One region of the Marinobacter sp. 3-2 genome, then DNA from elsewhere that is predicted to be linked to it. Evidence: predicted binding sites of a transcription regulator. Region 1 holds the regulator's gene; each other region holds the start of a gene.
The links. The regulator sigma-54, encoded in region 1, starts transcription at its own class of promoters, with help from an activator protein. The targets are predictions, from matches to a motif close to ANTGGCATNNANNTTGCTNT.

Region 1 (4,275 bases):
GCAATTCCCTGGCCAATGCCGGTGCTGCCCAGGCGCTCACGGGAAATCAGGTTGTTGAAGAGCTGGGTCTCGCTGAGCGTGTTGTCCTGATGGTTTATTTGCTCGGCAATAAACTCCAGGGCCCGTTTCTTGCTGGACGCAGCTACCCTGCAGAGGGTGAGCTCCGGCGCAAGAATGTTGTCTATGGTCAGGGATGTGTCGCTCATGGATCGACTGCATTTCCGTTAAAAAAAAGGCTGCGACACGTTACTCATGTCGCAGCTCGATTAGATGAAGTGCATGAAAACAGCGCGTTAGCGAGAGCCGTTTCCGTGCATCCGTTCTACATTCTTTTCCTTGTGCTTGAGGATCTGACGGTCGAGCTTGTCGATAAGGGCATCAATGGCCGCGTACATATCCTCGTTTTCTGCCTTTGCGTGAATCTCACCACCTACCACGTGCAATGTGGCTTCCGCAATCTGGCGCACCTTTTCCACTTCCAGGGTCACCTGGCAGTTACTGATGTGGTCAAAGTGACGCTCGAGCTTCTCGAACTTCTCTGAAACGTAATCCTTCAGTGCGGGAGTCAGTTCTACGTGATGGCCTGAAATGTTGAGTTGCATAGGCGTCTCCTGTTGTCATCATGCCGGCTCCCGGGAGCCGGTCTGGGTGCTGGCGCATTGTGCGCCGGCGAATACGGTGTTGCATCCCGTCCCGGGGTATTCAGACCAGCCGCTTGCGTTCGTTGGACGGCGGAATGTGCATGGCCTCCCGGTACTTGGCAACGGTGCGTCGCGCAACCTTGATACCCTGTTCCCCTAGCATGGCTGCAATTTTACTGTCGCTCAACGGCTTTTTGGGTGTTTCGGCGGCAATCAGCTTCTTGATCATCGCGCGTATGGCCGTGGAAGAGCACTCTCCGCCCTCATCAGTGCTGACATGGCTGGAGAAGAAATATTTCAGTTCGAAAATACCCCTGGGGGTATGCATGTATTTCTGGGTGGTTACCCGTGAAATCGTTGATTCATGCATTTCCACCGCCTGGGCAATGTCCGAGAGAATCAACGGCTTCATTGCTTCCTCGCCGTAATCCAGGAAACCCTGCTGGTGCTCGACAATACGGGTCGCTACTTTCAGCAGGGTCTCATTGCGGCTCTGCAGGCTCTTGATAAACCACTTCGCCTCCTGCAACTGATCGCGGAGGTAGGTGTTGTCTGCACTGCTGTCTGCACGCCTTATAAGTGAAGCATAGCTGGCATTTACCCGGATGCGCGGTGCAATTTCCGGATTCAGCTCAACACGCCAGCGGCCATTGTGCTTGCGAACGATGACATCCGGAATCACGTAGTCGGGCTCGGCGCGATCAATCACGTCGCCCGGGCGCGGATTGAGGCCGGTAATCAACGCCAGGACTTCCCTGAGCTGATCTTCTTTCAGGCGGCTGCGACGCAACAGCTGGGCGTAGTCCCGGTTGCCCAGCAGGTTGATGTAGTGGGTGATCACCAGGCGTGCCTGGGCGAGCCAGGGTGTTTCCGGGGGTAGTTGATTAAGCTGGATCAGCAGGCATTCCTGCAAATCCCGGGCAAACACGCCAGGGGGATCGAAGTGCTGGAGGCGATGCAGGACGGCTTCCACTTCATCCAGTTCAAGGGGGTCTTCTTCGTTCTCGTCCAGCAGCCCGGCGTGGATTTCTTCCAGAGGGCTGGTGAGATAGCCCCGCTCGTCCACGGCGTCCATCAGGGCGTGGGCAATGGCCTGGTCCCGCTCACTCAGGGGAGTCAGGTTGAGCTGCCATTCCAGGTGATCCTGAAGGGTCTCGGTGGGCGAGTTGCGGGTCTCGAAATCGTGATCGTTTTCATCGTCGTTGCGGGCTGCCGGGGCAGGGGCGGACTGGTAGATGTCATCCCAGGCCGTGTCGACCGGCAGGTCGTCCGGAATGTTATCCGGAATCTCGTTTTCCGACGACCAGTCCGGGCCGTTCTCGGATTCGTCCCAGTCGCTGGACGGTTCCGGCGTGGTCTCGGCAGCAGACTCGGCCGCATTGGCCTCGCGCTCGTCACTCTCGGTGGACGTGTCGGTCTGATCGTCGTCCTCGGATGTCTCCAGCATGGGGTTGGATTCCAGTGCCTGCTGGATTTCCTGTTGGAGGTCGAGGGTAGATAGCTGGAGAAGCCGGATCGCCTGTTGCAGCTGGGGTGTCATGGTCAGGCTCTGACCCAGCTTTAACTGTAAGGAGGCTTTCATAACCATGGTTCAGGATCCGTCACTCATCAGCGCTTTGTGTCATAGGTCTTGAAAAAATCTTTATATGCCGGTTACTTGCCGCGGTTTTTCTTTACCCTAGCAAGTTCTTTGCCGAGTTTACTTGCTACAGATCATCAAAACAATGAGCCATTCACTGTCACAGCCTGAATTCGTCCCCGAGGTAGACTTCCTTGACCTGTTGATTGGCCAGGATCGCATCAGCATTGCCGGAGGCGATGATGTGCCCGCCGGAAACAATGTACGCGTTCTCGCAGATATCGAGAGTCTCGCGCACGTTATGGTCGGTGATCAGCACGCCAATCCCTTTGTCCCGCAGATGCCGGATAATGTGTTTGATGTCGCTGACGGATATAGGGTCAACACCGGCGAAGGGCTCATCCAGCAGGATGAAAGCCGGCTCCATGGCCAGGGCCCGGGCAATTTCCACCCGTCGCCGCTCACCACCGGACAGGGCCATACCAACGCTGTCCCGGATATGGGTGATGTGGAATTCCTCCAGCAGCTCCTCGAGCTTTTTCTGCCGGTCTGCCTTGCTCAGGCCCTGCCGCGTCTCAAGGATCGCCATGATGTTGTCGCGCACAGACAGTTTGCGGAAAACCGAGGCTTCCTGTGGCAGGTAGCCGATGCCCTGACGGGCCCGACCGTGCATCGGCAGCGGCGTAATATCCCGGCTGTCGATGGTAATCCGCCCGTGATCGGCAGGAACCAGCCCCACGATCATGTAGAAACAGGTGGTTTTCCCGGCGCCGTTGGGGCCTAGCAGTCCGACAATTTCCCCGCTTCGGATTTCCAGGGACACATCGATAACCACTTTTTTCTGCTTGTAACTCTTTGCCAGGTTACTGGCTCTCAGAACTGCCATCGGTTTCCTGTTTGTCAGTGCGTCTGTCGGCGCTTCGCGGCTGGATCACCATTTCTACCCGGCCAGTGCCATCGCCGGTCTCGGCGCCGCCTTCTGCGGTTACAACGCGGCCAGCGGTATCATAGTGAATCACGTCGCCGCGGAACAGGTTGCCATTCTGCTCAATCACCGCTTCCCGTTCAAAGGTCAGCTGGCTGTCGGTGGCGGACCAGGTAATATTCAGGGCGCGGGCGTCGGTTTCACCTTCACCTTCGCGCGCCGGCTGCCTGTATCTTGCGGGGGTTCCCGAGGCCTCGATGCGGCTCAGGCCGTTCTCTGTACGGTACAGGACCACACGCTCCGCGTTCAGGCGGGTATTGCCTTGTTCAAGTTCCACATCGCCGGTGTAAGTGGCAATGCCCTGGCCATCGTCCAGGCGGGCGTTGTCGGCGGTAACCTTGATGGGGATGTCGGAATCAAGGTCGAAAGCCGCCACCGGGCCAGCCATTGCGACTGTCAGCAGGGCGGCCAGCAGGCTCCGGTATCGGTTAGTTTCCGGTTTCATAGCGTCCTTCCACCTGGGAGTTCAGTTCCAGAATCCGCTCGTCAATCCACGCTTTCATGCCCGTGGCCCGGGTTATGCCGGTAACGTCGCGTATTTCTACGGGTGCGTCTGTATATACCATGCCCCGGTCATTATCCAGCGTCAGTGTTGATGTTGTCAGAGTGGCGTTCCGTTCACCAATACTGCGCTGAATCCGGACATTGTCAGTGAGATAGACCAGGTTCTGGTTCTGCAGCAGGCTGCCATTCTCGGCTTCAACAATCCAGGGCAGAACATTGTCGCCGCCATACAGTTCGGCACGGGGAGACTCCATGGTGGCCAGGTTACCTTCTTCAAACTGCTCAATGCGGGGGCTGGAGAACCGGATTTTCAGCTTGCCCGATTCGTCGAATGACGTGTAATTGCCATTGACCACAAAGCCGTCCGGTTCGGCATCGCCCCGTAGCGCGGCTGCCTCATCATCAATGACCGGCGGTTCATCGCTTTGCCAGAGCAAAAAGACCGCGGCCACCACAGTGCCAGCCAGCGCCAGTGTTCGCAGCCAGGGCCGGTCCGGGAGCCAGTTCACGCCTCTAGCTCCAGGTAGGGTGCAAGCGCAGCATCAAGCTTGCCATGGGCGGTCAGC
Region 2 (4,275 bases), on a different contig from region 1:
ACCCAGAAAGCTGTTGTAGTCCAACTGGGAGATCTGCATCTGGAACGGGCCGTCCGGATCAACATTCGGAGCAGGTACGTGATCAACGATCGCCTGGAACACGGCATCCATGTTGTCATCCAGATTCTCGTGATCCATTCCGGCAATGCCGTTCAACGCACTGGCAAACACAATCGGAAAGTCCAGCTGCTCATCGGTGGCACCGAGGTTGTCGAACAGGTCGAACACCTGATCCACCACCCAATCCGGGCGCGCACCCGGGCGGTCAATCTTGTTTACCACCACAATCGGGCGAAGCCCCGCGGCAAATGCTTTCTGGGTAACGAAACGGGTCTGAGGCATGGGGCCGTCGATGGAGTCGACCACCAGCAGCACACAGTCCACCATACTCATGACACGCTCAACTTCACCACCAAAATCAGCGTGGCCCGGGGTGTCGACAATGTTAATGTCGTAGCCATTCCATTTCAGGGCGGTGTTTTTCGCCAGAATGGTAATGCCCCGTTCCTTTTCCTGATCGTTGGAATCCATGACCCGCTCGCTATCGAGCTCCTTCCGATCCAGGGTGCCGGATTGGCGCAAGAGCTGGTCTACGAGGGTAGTCTTACCATGGTCAACGTGGGCGATGATGGCGATATTACGAAGTTTTTCAATCACAAAAATATTCCTGCGGCATGCACTCAATGACCTGAGAAGGTCGATCGCAGGGGGAATCCCAGCACATGCCGTCTCAAATCCGTAAAATGAACTCATTCACCGGAGCTGGCTGCCCGGCACCCTGCATGGTGCTTTCCGATCCATGATCAGGAAATGACAGGGTAAAAAATGAAGCGGCGCGCAGTATAGCGAAAAGTCGGTGTCGTTAATATGAAGAAAAACGCCTATTCTATATTCGGAACGGATGCACCTGATCAGGGCAAAAACCCAATAAACGCACCAACAAGGTGCACCATTTGAGTGCAGGTTTTCGCCATAGGGCGAGCATTTTCCTCCCAATATGCCCCAAACCCTTGCAGTTGCGCTGTTCTGGAGCATGCCCTAAAAATTGGCAAGCGCCTTGCTTTATCGAAATCAGCCGAAATTTACAGGTAAGACGCAACAGCATTTGCTAAGCTGCGCGAACCTGAGAAACAGATCGGAACCCGTTAGCCCGGGCGATCCGGCGCCACGAACATGAATACAGCCGCCTGTGCGGTATAACTTACGGAGCATGCACAATGTCCAAGACAGTTGATTTGATCAAAGAACACGAAGTCAAATGGGTTGACCTGCGCTTCACTGACAGCCGCGGTAAAGAGCAGCACGTAACACTGCCTGCCACCGAAGTAGATGAAGACTTTTTCGCAGACGGCAAAATGTTTGACGGCTCCTCCATCGCGGGCTGGAAAGGCATCAACGAATCCGACATGATTCTGATGCCGGACGACGAGACCTCTGTACTCGATCCGTTCACCGAAGAAACCACCGTGAACATCACCTGCAACATCGTAGAGCCTTCTACCATGCAGGGTTACGAGCGTGACCCGCGCTCTGTTGCCCGTCGTGCAGAAGAATACCTCAAGTCCACCGGCATCGCCGACGGCGCCCTGTTCGGCCCGGAGCCGGAATTCTTCGTGTTTGACTCCGTAAAATGGAACGTAGACATGCAGGGCGCGATGTACCACATCCACTCTGAAGAAGCTGCCTGGGTTTCCGGCGAAGATTTCGACCGCAACAACATCGGTCACCGCCCGGGCGTGAAAGGCGGCTACTTCCCGGTTCCCCCGGTTGATAGCCTGCACGACCTGCGTGGCGCCATGTGTGCCGCCATGGAATCCATGGGCCTGGACATCGAAGTACACCACCACGAAGTCGGCACCGCCGGCCAGTGTGAAATCGGTGTTGGCGCCAACACGCTGACCAAAAAGGCTGACGAAGTTCAGATCCTCAAGTACTGCGTACACAACGTAGCGCATGCCTATGGCAAGACAGCGACCTTTATGCCCAAGCCGGTTGTCGGTGACAACGGTTCCGGTATGCACGTTCACATGTCTCTGAGCAAAGACGGCAAGAACCTGTTCGCTGGCGACAGCTATGCCGGCCTGAGCGAAACCGCTCTGTACTACATTGGTGGTGTTATCAAGCACGCCAAGGCCATCAACGCCTTCACCAACAGCTCCACCAACTCATACAAGCGGCTGGTTCCGGGCTTCGAAGCGCCGGTTATGCTGGCCTACTCTGCCCGTAACCGCTCAGCGTCTATCCGGATCCCGTACGTGAACAGCCCGAAGGCGCGTCGTATCGAAGTTCGCTTCCCTGACCCGTCTGCCAACCCGTACCTGGCCTTCGCAGCACTGATGATGGCCGGCCTGGACGGCATCCAGAACAAGATCCACCCTGGCGACGCCATGGACAAGGATCTGTACGACCTGCCGAAGGAAGAGGCCCTGAGCATCCCGACGGTTGCCGAGACTCTGTCCGAAGCTCTGGACTGCCTGGAAGCAGACCATGAGTTCCTGACTCGCGGCGGCGTATTCACCGAAGACATGATCGCAGGCTACGTTGGCCTGAAGCGTGGTGAAGTCGAGAAGCTGAACATGACGACCCACCCGATCGAGTTCGATCTGTACTACTCCTGCTAATAACCTCTTCCCAGAGGTCCAGCAGACAAGCCCCGCCCCGTGCGGGGCTTTTTTGTGAGCGAAAGCACAGTGCCTGCAGCCCTTAACGATATGTAACCAACATCCGGGCGACAGGCGTTGAAAACGCCCCGGGCCCCGCCGATAATCGGGGAAACCCAATAACAGGTGAGCTTATGAATCCAAAGTCTGGATTGTGTGCCGGCCTTCTGTTTTTTCTGGTAACTCCGGTCTTTGCCGAGGTTTACCGCAATGTCGATTCCTACGGCAACGTGACCTACTCTGACGAGCCCAGCGAAGGCTCTGAAACGGTAGAGGTCAAGCCGGTCACCACAATCACCCTGCCCAAGCCAGAGGTGGTCCAGGAAACCGACAAACTCCGGGAAGAAGTTCAGCGGGAAGGCGCTGCCTACGAAAGCGTTTCTTTCGCCTATCCGGATAACAACCAGGCGTTCCACAGCGGCAGCGGCGATGTTCAGTTCGAGGTTCGCAGCACCCCTGGCCTGCAGCCAGGCCACAAATACGAGGTGACCCTCGACGGCCAGCCTGTCGGTCAGAGCTCCTCCGGCTCAATTACCGTCAACAACGTGTTCCGTGGAACCCATGAAGCTCGCGCACACATCGTGGATGAAAACGGGGTTCAGGTGAAAACCGGTTCTCCAATCACATTTACTGTTCACCGCCCTTCCGCTTTGAACTGACCCTGCCACCCCGGCTGCGCGCACTATTGTGGTGCGCGCGCACCATAAAAAAGCCATACTCTGATCAGCAACGGGGCGAATATACCGGGCTGTTCAGAGGCATGCTCCCGATTTGCACCAGCTTACGGCACTTTTCAGCGCCAATAAGCCCCTCTGCCCGCACTTTGCCCACTCATTTGTGAACCTGGCTCAAAGTGGTTCGCTTTTTGCAAAACTCCGGAAGTCACTTTATGTCGAACCAACGGGATTCACGCATGGCACTGCCCTCGGCCCATCCAACGGGATACAAGAGCATTCTCGACAGCCTCACCACGGCTGTTCTGGTGCTCGAGGATAGCCTGGCTATCCAGTACCTCAACCCGGCCGCAGAAAGCCTGTTTGAAACCAGCATGACCCGCAGCCAGGGCCAACCTTTCCAGGATATTCTGGTCGAATCCGAAGACGCCCTGAAAACCCTTTTCGCCGCCGTTCGGAATGGGCAATCCTACACTCGTAGAGAAGCTGAGTTTCTGCTCACGAGCGGTTCACGGCTTACGGTGGATTATTCCGTAACGCCTATTAGCCTGGAGCCGACGGAATTGCTGATCGAAATCCAGCCCAGGGACAGGCTGATGCGAATCAGCCGTGAGGAAGACATCATCTCCCAGCAGGAGACCACCCGTATCCTGGTGCGGGGCATGGCCCACGAGATCAAGAATCCGCTGGGCGGCATCCGGGGCGCAGCCCAGCTGCTTGACCGGGAACTCAGCGGTGAAGACCAGCGGGAATACACGCGGGTCATCATTGACGAGGCGGACCGCCTCAGAAGCCTTGTTGACCGGATGCTGGGCCCCAACAAGGCACTGAAGCTGGCGCCGACCAACATCCATGAAATCCTGGAAAGAGTGGGCACCCTGCTCGAGGCGGAAAGCAAAGGGCGACTGAATTTCGAACGGGATTACGACCCCAGCATTCCC
Region 3 (4,275 bases), on a different contig from region 1:
AAGTGGCTGAACCGGAAGGCGCGTAATCATGGACGAGTTGCCAGAAGAGGAAAAACCGGGAATTCCCGCCTGGGTTGTCACCTTCGCCGATCTCATGTCCCTGCTGATGTGCTTCTTTGTTCTGCTGCTGTCCTTTTCAGAGATCGACGCCCAGAAGTTCAAGCAGATTGCCGGTGAACTCTCCAAAGCCTTTGGCGTCCAGCGGGATGTGCCGGCTCTGGAGATCCCGAAGGGTACCAGCCCCATTTTTGACAAGTTTTCCCCGGCGCCGCCAGAGCCCACCGTGGTCAACGAAGTCAAACAGACCACCACGGACGAAGCGCCGGAGCTCCAGACCCTGAAAAGCCCCACCGACATGGCCGTTGAAGCCGCCATGGAGGAACAGTTGCAGGAAACCATGGACGATATCCTGAAAGTCCTGGAGCCGGCGATCGCGGATGGGCGCATCAATGTGAGCGAGGATCAGCGGCGAATCGTGATTCGGGTTGAGGAAAAAGGTTCTTTCCCTTCCGGCTCGGCTCAGCTGACCTGGGAATTCGAGGGCCTGCTGCTGGATATGGCGGAGGTGATTGAAGGCATTCCCGGTGACCTGACGATCGAGGGGCACACCGACAACGTGCCTATCCGGACCGACCGTTTTTACAGTAACTGGGACCTCTCCGCCGCCCGTTCAGCCGCCGTTGCCAACGTTCTGGTTGCCCGGGACCAGGTGGAACCCACCCGTCTGTCCGTCACCGGTCTGGCGGATACCGAGCCGCGGGTACCCAATACCTCTGCAGAGAACCGCGCCAAGAACCGGCGCGTGGAAATCATCATTGATCTCTCCGGCCCGATGCAGGAACAGGAAGTACGCCTTCGGGAACTGATCCAGTCCGAATCGGATGATGCCGAATCCAGCCTCGGGATCGAATCCGAATCCGACAGCTCGACACCAAACGAAATCAGTTGGTAAGCGCACTCTATTTTGGTGCGCTACACGCTAAAACGCACAGCATTAGTGCACTATTAGAGTTAAAATAGTACCTCACATTTCTGAAAGCCCCCTCAACTGCCCTTCAGCTCTTGATATGCCTTGTTTTGGAACAGCTCTTGCTTCAGCTGCACCTCAACAATGCACAAGCCAACGTAAACGGTCCGATAGAGGCCGGACACACAACATCAGGAGCGAAAACCCGTGGACATCACGAGTGCAGTACATACCCTGACCGAAAGCGCCAACACGCTGTTCATCCTTATCGGCGCCATTATGGTGCTGGCCATGCATGCCGGCTTTGCCTTCCTGGAAGTGGGCACGGTTCGCCACAAGAACCAGGTCAATGCCCTCGTCAAGATCATGACCGACTTCGGCATCTCCGCCGTGGCCTACTTCTTTATCGGCTATTACATCGCCTACGGCAGCCATTTCATGAGCGGCGCCGCCGAGCTCACTGCTGCCAACGGCTATGATCTGGTGAAGTTTTTCTTCCTGATGACGTTCGCCGCGGCCATTCCCGCCATCGTGTCCGGCGGTATTGCCGAACGCGCCAAGTTCTACCCGATGCTGATTGCCTCAGGCCTGATTGTTGCCTTTATCTATCCCTTCTTTGAGGGGCTGATCTGGAACGGCAACTATGGTTTCCAGGGCTGGTTGGAGAACCAGTTTGGTGCATCCTTCCACGACTTTGCCGGCTCCGTTGTAGTGCACGCGGTGGGCGGCTGGATCGCCCTGGCGGCCGTACTGGTTCTGGGTGCACGAAATGGGCGCTACCGCAACGGCAAGGTGGTGGCCTTTGCTCCCTCCAACATACCCTTCCTCGCCCTGGGCGCCTGGATTCTGACCGTCGGCTGGTTTGGCTTCAACGTCATGTCGGCCCAGACCCTGGACGGCATCAGCGGCCTGGTGGCCGTGAACAGCCTGATGGCCATGGTCGGCGGCATCCTCGTCTCCATGCTGCTGGGCCGCAAGGACCCGGGCTTTATCCACAACGGCCCGCTAGCGGGACTGGTGGCGGTATGTGCCGGCTCTGACCTGATGCATCCGGTAGGCGCTCTCGTGACTGGCGGCGTAGCAGGCGCCATCTTCGTATACCTGTTTGAATGGGCGCAAGCCAAGATCGAACGGCTGGACGATGTTCTGGGTGTCTGGCCTCTGCACGGTGTCTGTGGTGTCTGGGGCGCGATTGCCTGCGGCATTTTCGGCCAGGAAGCGCTGGGAGGCCTTGGCGGCGTCAGCCTGATGTCGCAGATCATCGGCTCAGTAGCCGGCGTGGTTGTGGCCTTTGTCGGCGGCCTGATTGTCTATGGCGCAATCAACGCCATCTCCGGCCTGCGCCTGACCGAAGAGGAAGAATTCAACGGAGCGGACCTGAGCATCCACCGGATTGGGGCGACCGCGGTCGAGTAACACCGGTTACGGTGCAGTTCACTCGCCGTATCCGGTCAGCTCCATGTAGCCCACGCCACCATGGCTGCCGGATACCGACACCGGGCTCTCCCAGTACGGGTAGAGCCCGGTGTTTCGATAGTCCCCCGCTGGCGCAGCCACCTCCAGGTTCAGGCCAAAGTCTGGCACTTCCAGACGCCATGCACGGGGATAGCCGTCGCCCTGGGTTAATGGCCTAAGGCTGAGCTGATCGGCGCCAAGGGCGATGGGCTCGCCATCAGCCGGAATCCAGGTTCCGGCACGAAAGCCACCGTCTTCTTCCCTGAGCTGGAAAGCCATCAGTTTGTCGCCCGACTCCAGGTGCAGCGCAAACCAGTCCCAGCCCTGCTGGCCGGATTTCAGAAACTGGCTGCTCCACTCCCGGTCAAACCAACCCTTCCCACTGACGTCCAACGTCTGATCGCCCAGGGTGACCCTGCCGTCGATCTGAAGGTCCACCAGACTGAAATACATGGAACCCTCGCCATCGGCGGATTTGGCGCTGAAACCCTGATCGCCGTGAGCTACCGGCTTTCCGGTGATGCTCAGGGTCAAATCGTAGGACCAGCCATCCGCCGCGACCTGCAACCGCCATGAACCATGCGCGGGTTCAGCCTCAAGCTGCCAGTCGTCCAGCCACACGGCGATCGGCTCCGCCCTCGCTCCGGCGTGGCCAACGTCGCCCCGGGCCAGCTTCTCTGCGAAGTAGTGCCGGGTATCAAAGCTTACTGCCGCGTGAGCCATCCAGGCGGCTTCCAAAGGCCAGTTATTTGCATCCGGAGGCTCAGCGTCTGCCGGCCTCGGCTCGATTGCCTGGCGGAACTGGGTCCATTGCAGGCCAAGGGGCTCGCCATCCTGAGTCTTCAAATTGGCGGTCAGGTACCACCATTCGATCCTGTGCTGCGGGTGGGGGCCATAATCCTCGGGAAACGACAGCCGCTCTCCCGGGCCAGGCTGCAGAAAGGGCACACCGGATTCGTTATCCGCGATGCCGGCCAGTCCGGCAAAGCCTGACTCTTGCTGTGGCTCCAAACAGCCGGCCAGAACCACGGCGAACCAGAGGAAGATCCAGCGCCTCATCGCTCACCTCCTGCCAGGGCATTGGCGTTTACGGGTGCGACCGTCGGCGATTTCAACTGGCGGCTCATCAGTAAGGCGATGCTGAGACCGATCAGCATGCTGAGCACACCAAGCTCCAGCCAGAACCCCGGATAGACGGCCATGGGCAGGGACCAGCCAAACGCGATGGGATTGATCCGATGCACCAGCACCCAGGTCAACCAGACACCCAATGGCAGGGCCAGCAGGGCAATGGCACCGGTCAACGACGTTGACAACCGGACCAGTTGGGCCGACGCCTGCCTTCGTGACAGCCCCCACACCACAAGCAGCTGGAAATACCAGGCACGGGTCGAGAAAAAGACCCAGCCCATCATCAGAAGGGCGATAGCCGCCAGTATCAGGGTCAGGGTGGTCATGGCCCGGGTCAGCAAAAAGGTCTGGTCGAAAATGGCAGAGGCGAGCTCTTCAATCGCCCGGTTGTCCCGGACCGTCAACGCCTCGACCTGCCATACCCCTTTTAATCCATCGGTCACTGCATCAATGGAGAGATTGCCCGGCGAAACTGACAGGCTCTGGAAGCCGGTTTCGAACTCCGCCGGAAGAACCGACGGATGAATCAGGATCTCGCCGGCTGGACGGCCATAGTCCGGGTAAATGGCCAGTACCGGAAGTTCGAAGGACTGGCTTCCGAAAAGTACCGTCAGTGTCTGGCCGACCGCTATATCCTGCCGGCGCGCCAGCTGTTCATTCACCATCACGCCCTGGCCCTGTTGCAGTCGCTGCCAGGGCTGCGGCGCTGATTCAAACAACTC

Region 2: glnA (glutamate--ammonia ligase) is a predicted target of sigma-54. The motif match lies at 1,045-1,064, and genes of this name have one in related genera.
Region 3: EDB94_RS08315 (ammonium transporter) is a predicted target of sigma-54. The motif match lies at 1,077-1,096, and genes of this name have one in related genera.

What each region holds. Positions count from the first base shown of each region.
Region 1 covers NZ_RJUQ01000011.1:500,893-505,167, reverse strand. Annotated here, with positions in the region: gene ptsN (PTS IIA-like nitrogen regulatory protein PtsN) at 1-206, opposite strand, end outside; gene hpf (ribosome hibernation promoting factor) at 294-602, opposite strand; gene EDB94_RS04110 (RNA polymerase factor sigma-54) at 703-2,223, opposite strand; gene lptB (LPS export ABC transporter ATP-binding protein) at 2,381-3,106, opposite strand; gene lptA (lipopolysaccharide transport periplasmic protein LptA) at 3,084-3,650, opposite strand; gene lptC (LPS export ABC transporter periplasmic protein LptC) at 3,634-4,218, opposite strand; gene EDB94_RS04090 (HAD family hydrolase) at 4,215-4,275, opposite strand, start outside.
Region 2 covers NZ_RJUQ01000019.1:123,258-127,532, forward strand. Annotated here, with positions in the region: gene typA (translational GTPase TypA) at 1-657, opposite strand, end outside; gene glnA (glutamate--ammonia ligase) at 1,218-2,621, shown strand; gene EDB94_RS19305 (DUF4124 domain-containing protein) at 2,795-3,319, shown strand; gene glnL (nitrogen regulation protein NR(II)) at 3,574-4,275, shown strand, end outside.
Region 3 covers NZ_RJUQ01000013.1:185,337-189,611, forward strand. Annotated here, with positions in the region: gene pomA (flagellar motor protein PomA) at 1-26, shown strand, start outside; gene EDB94_RS08310 (flagellar motor protein MotB) at 29-952, shown strand; gene EDB94_RS08315 (ammonium transporter) at 1,175-2,383, shown strand; gene EDB94_RS08320 (lipocalin-like domain-containing protein) at 2,402-3,481, opposite strand; gene EDB94_RS08325 (FtsX-like permease family protein) at 3,478-4,275, opposite strand, start outside.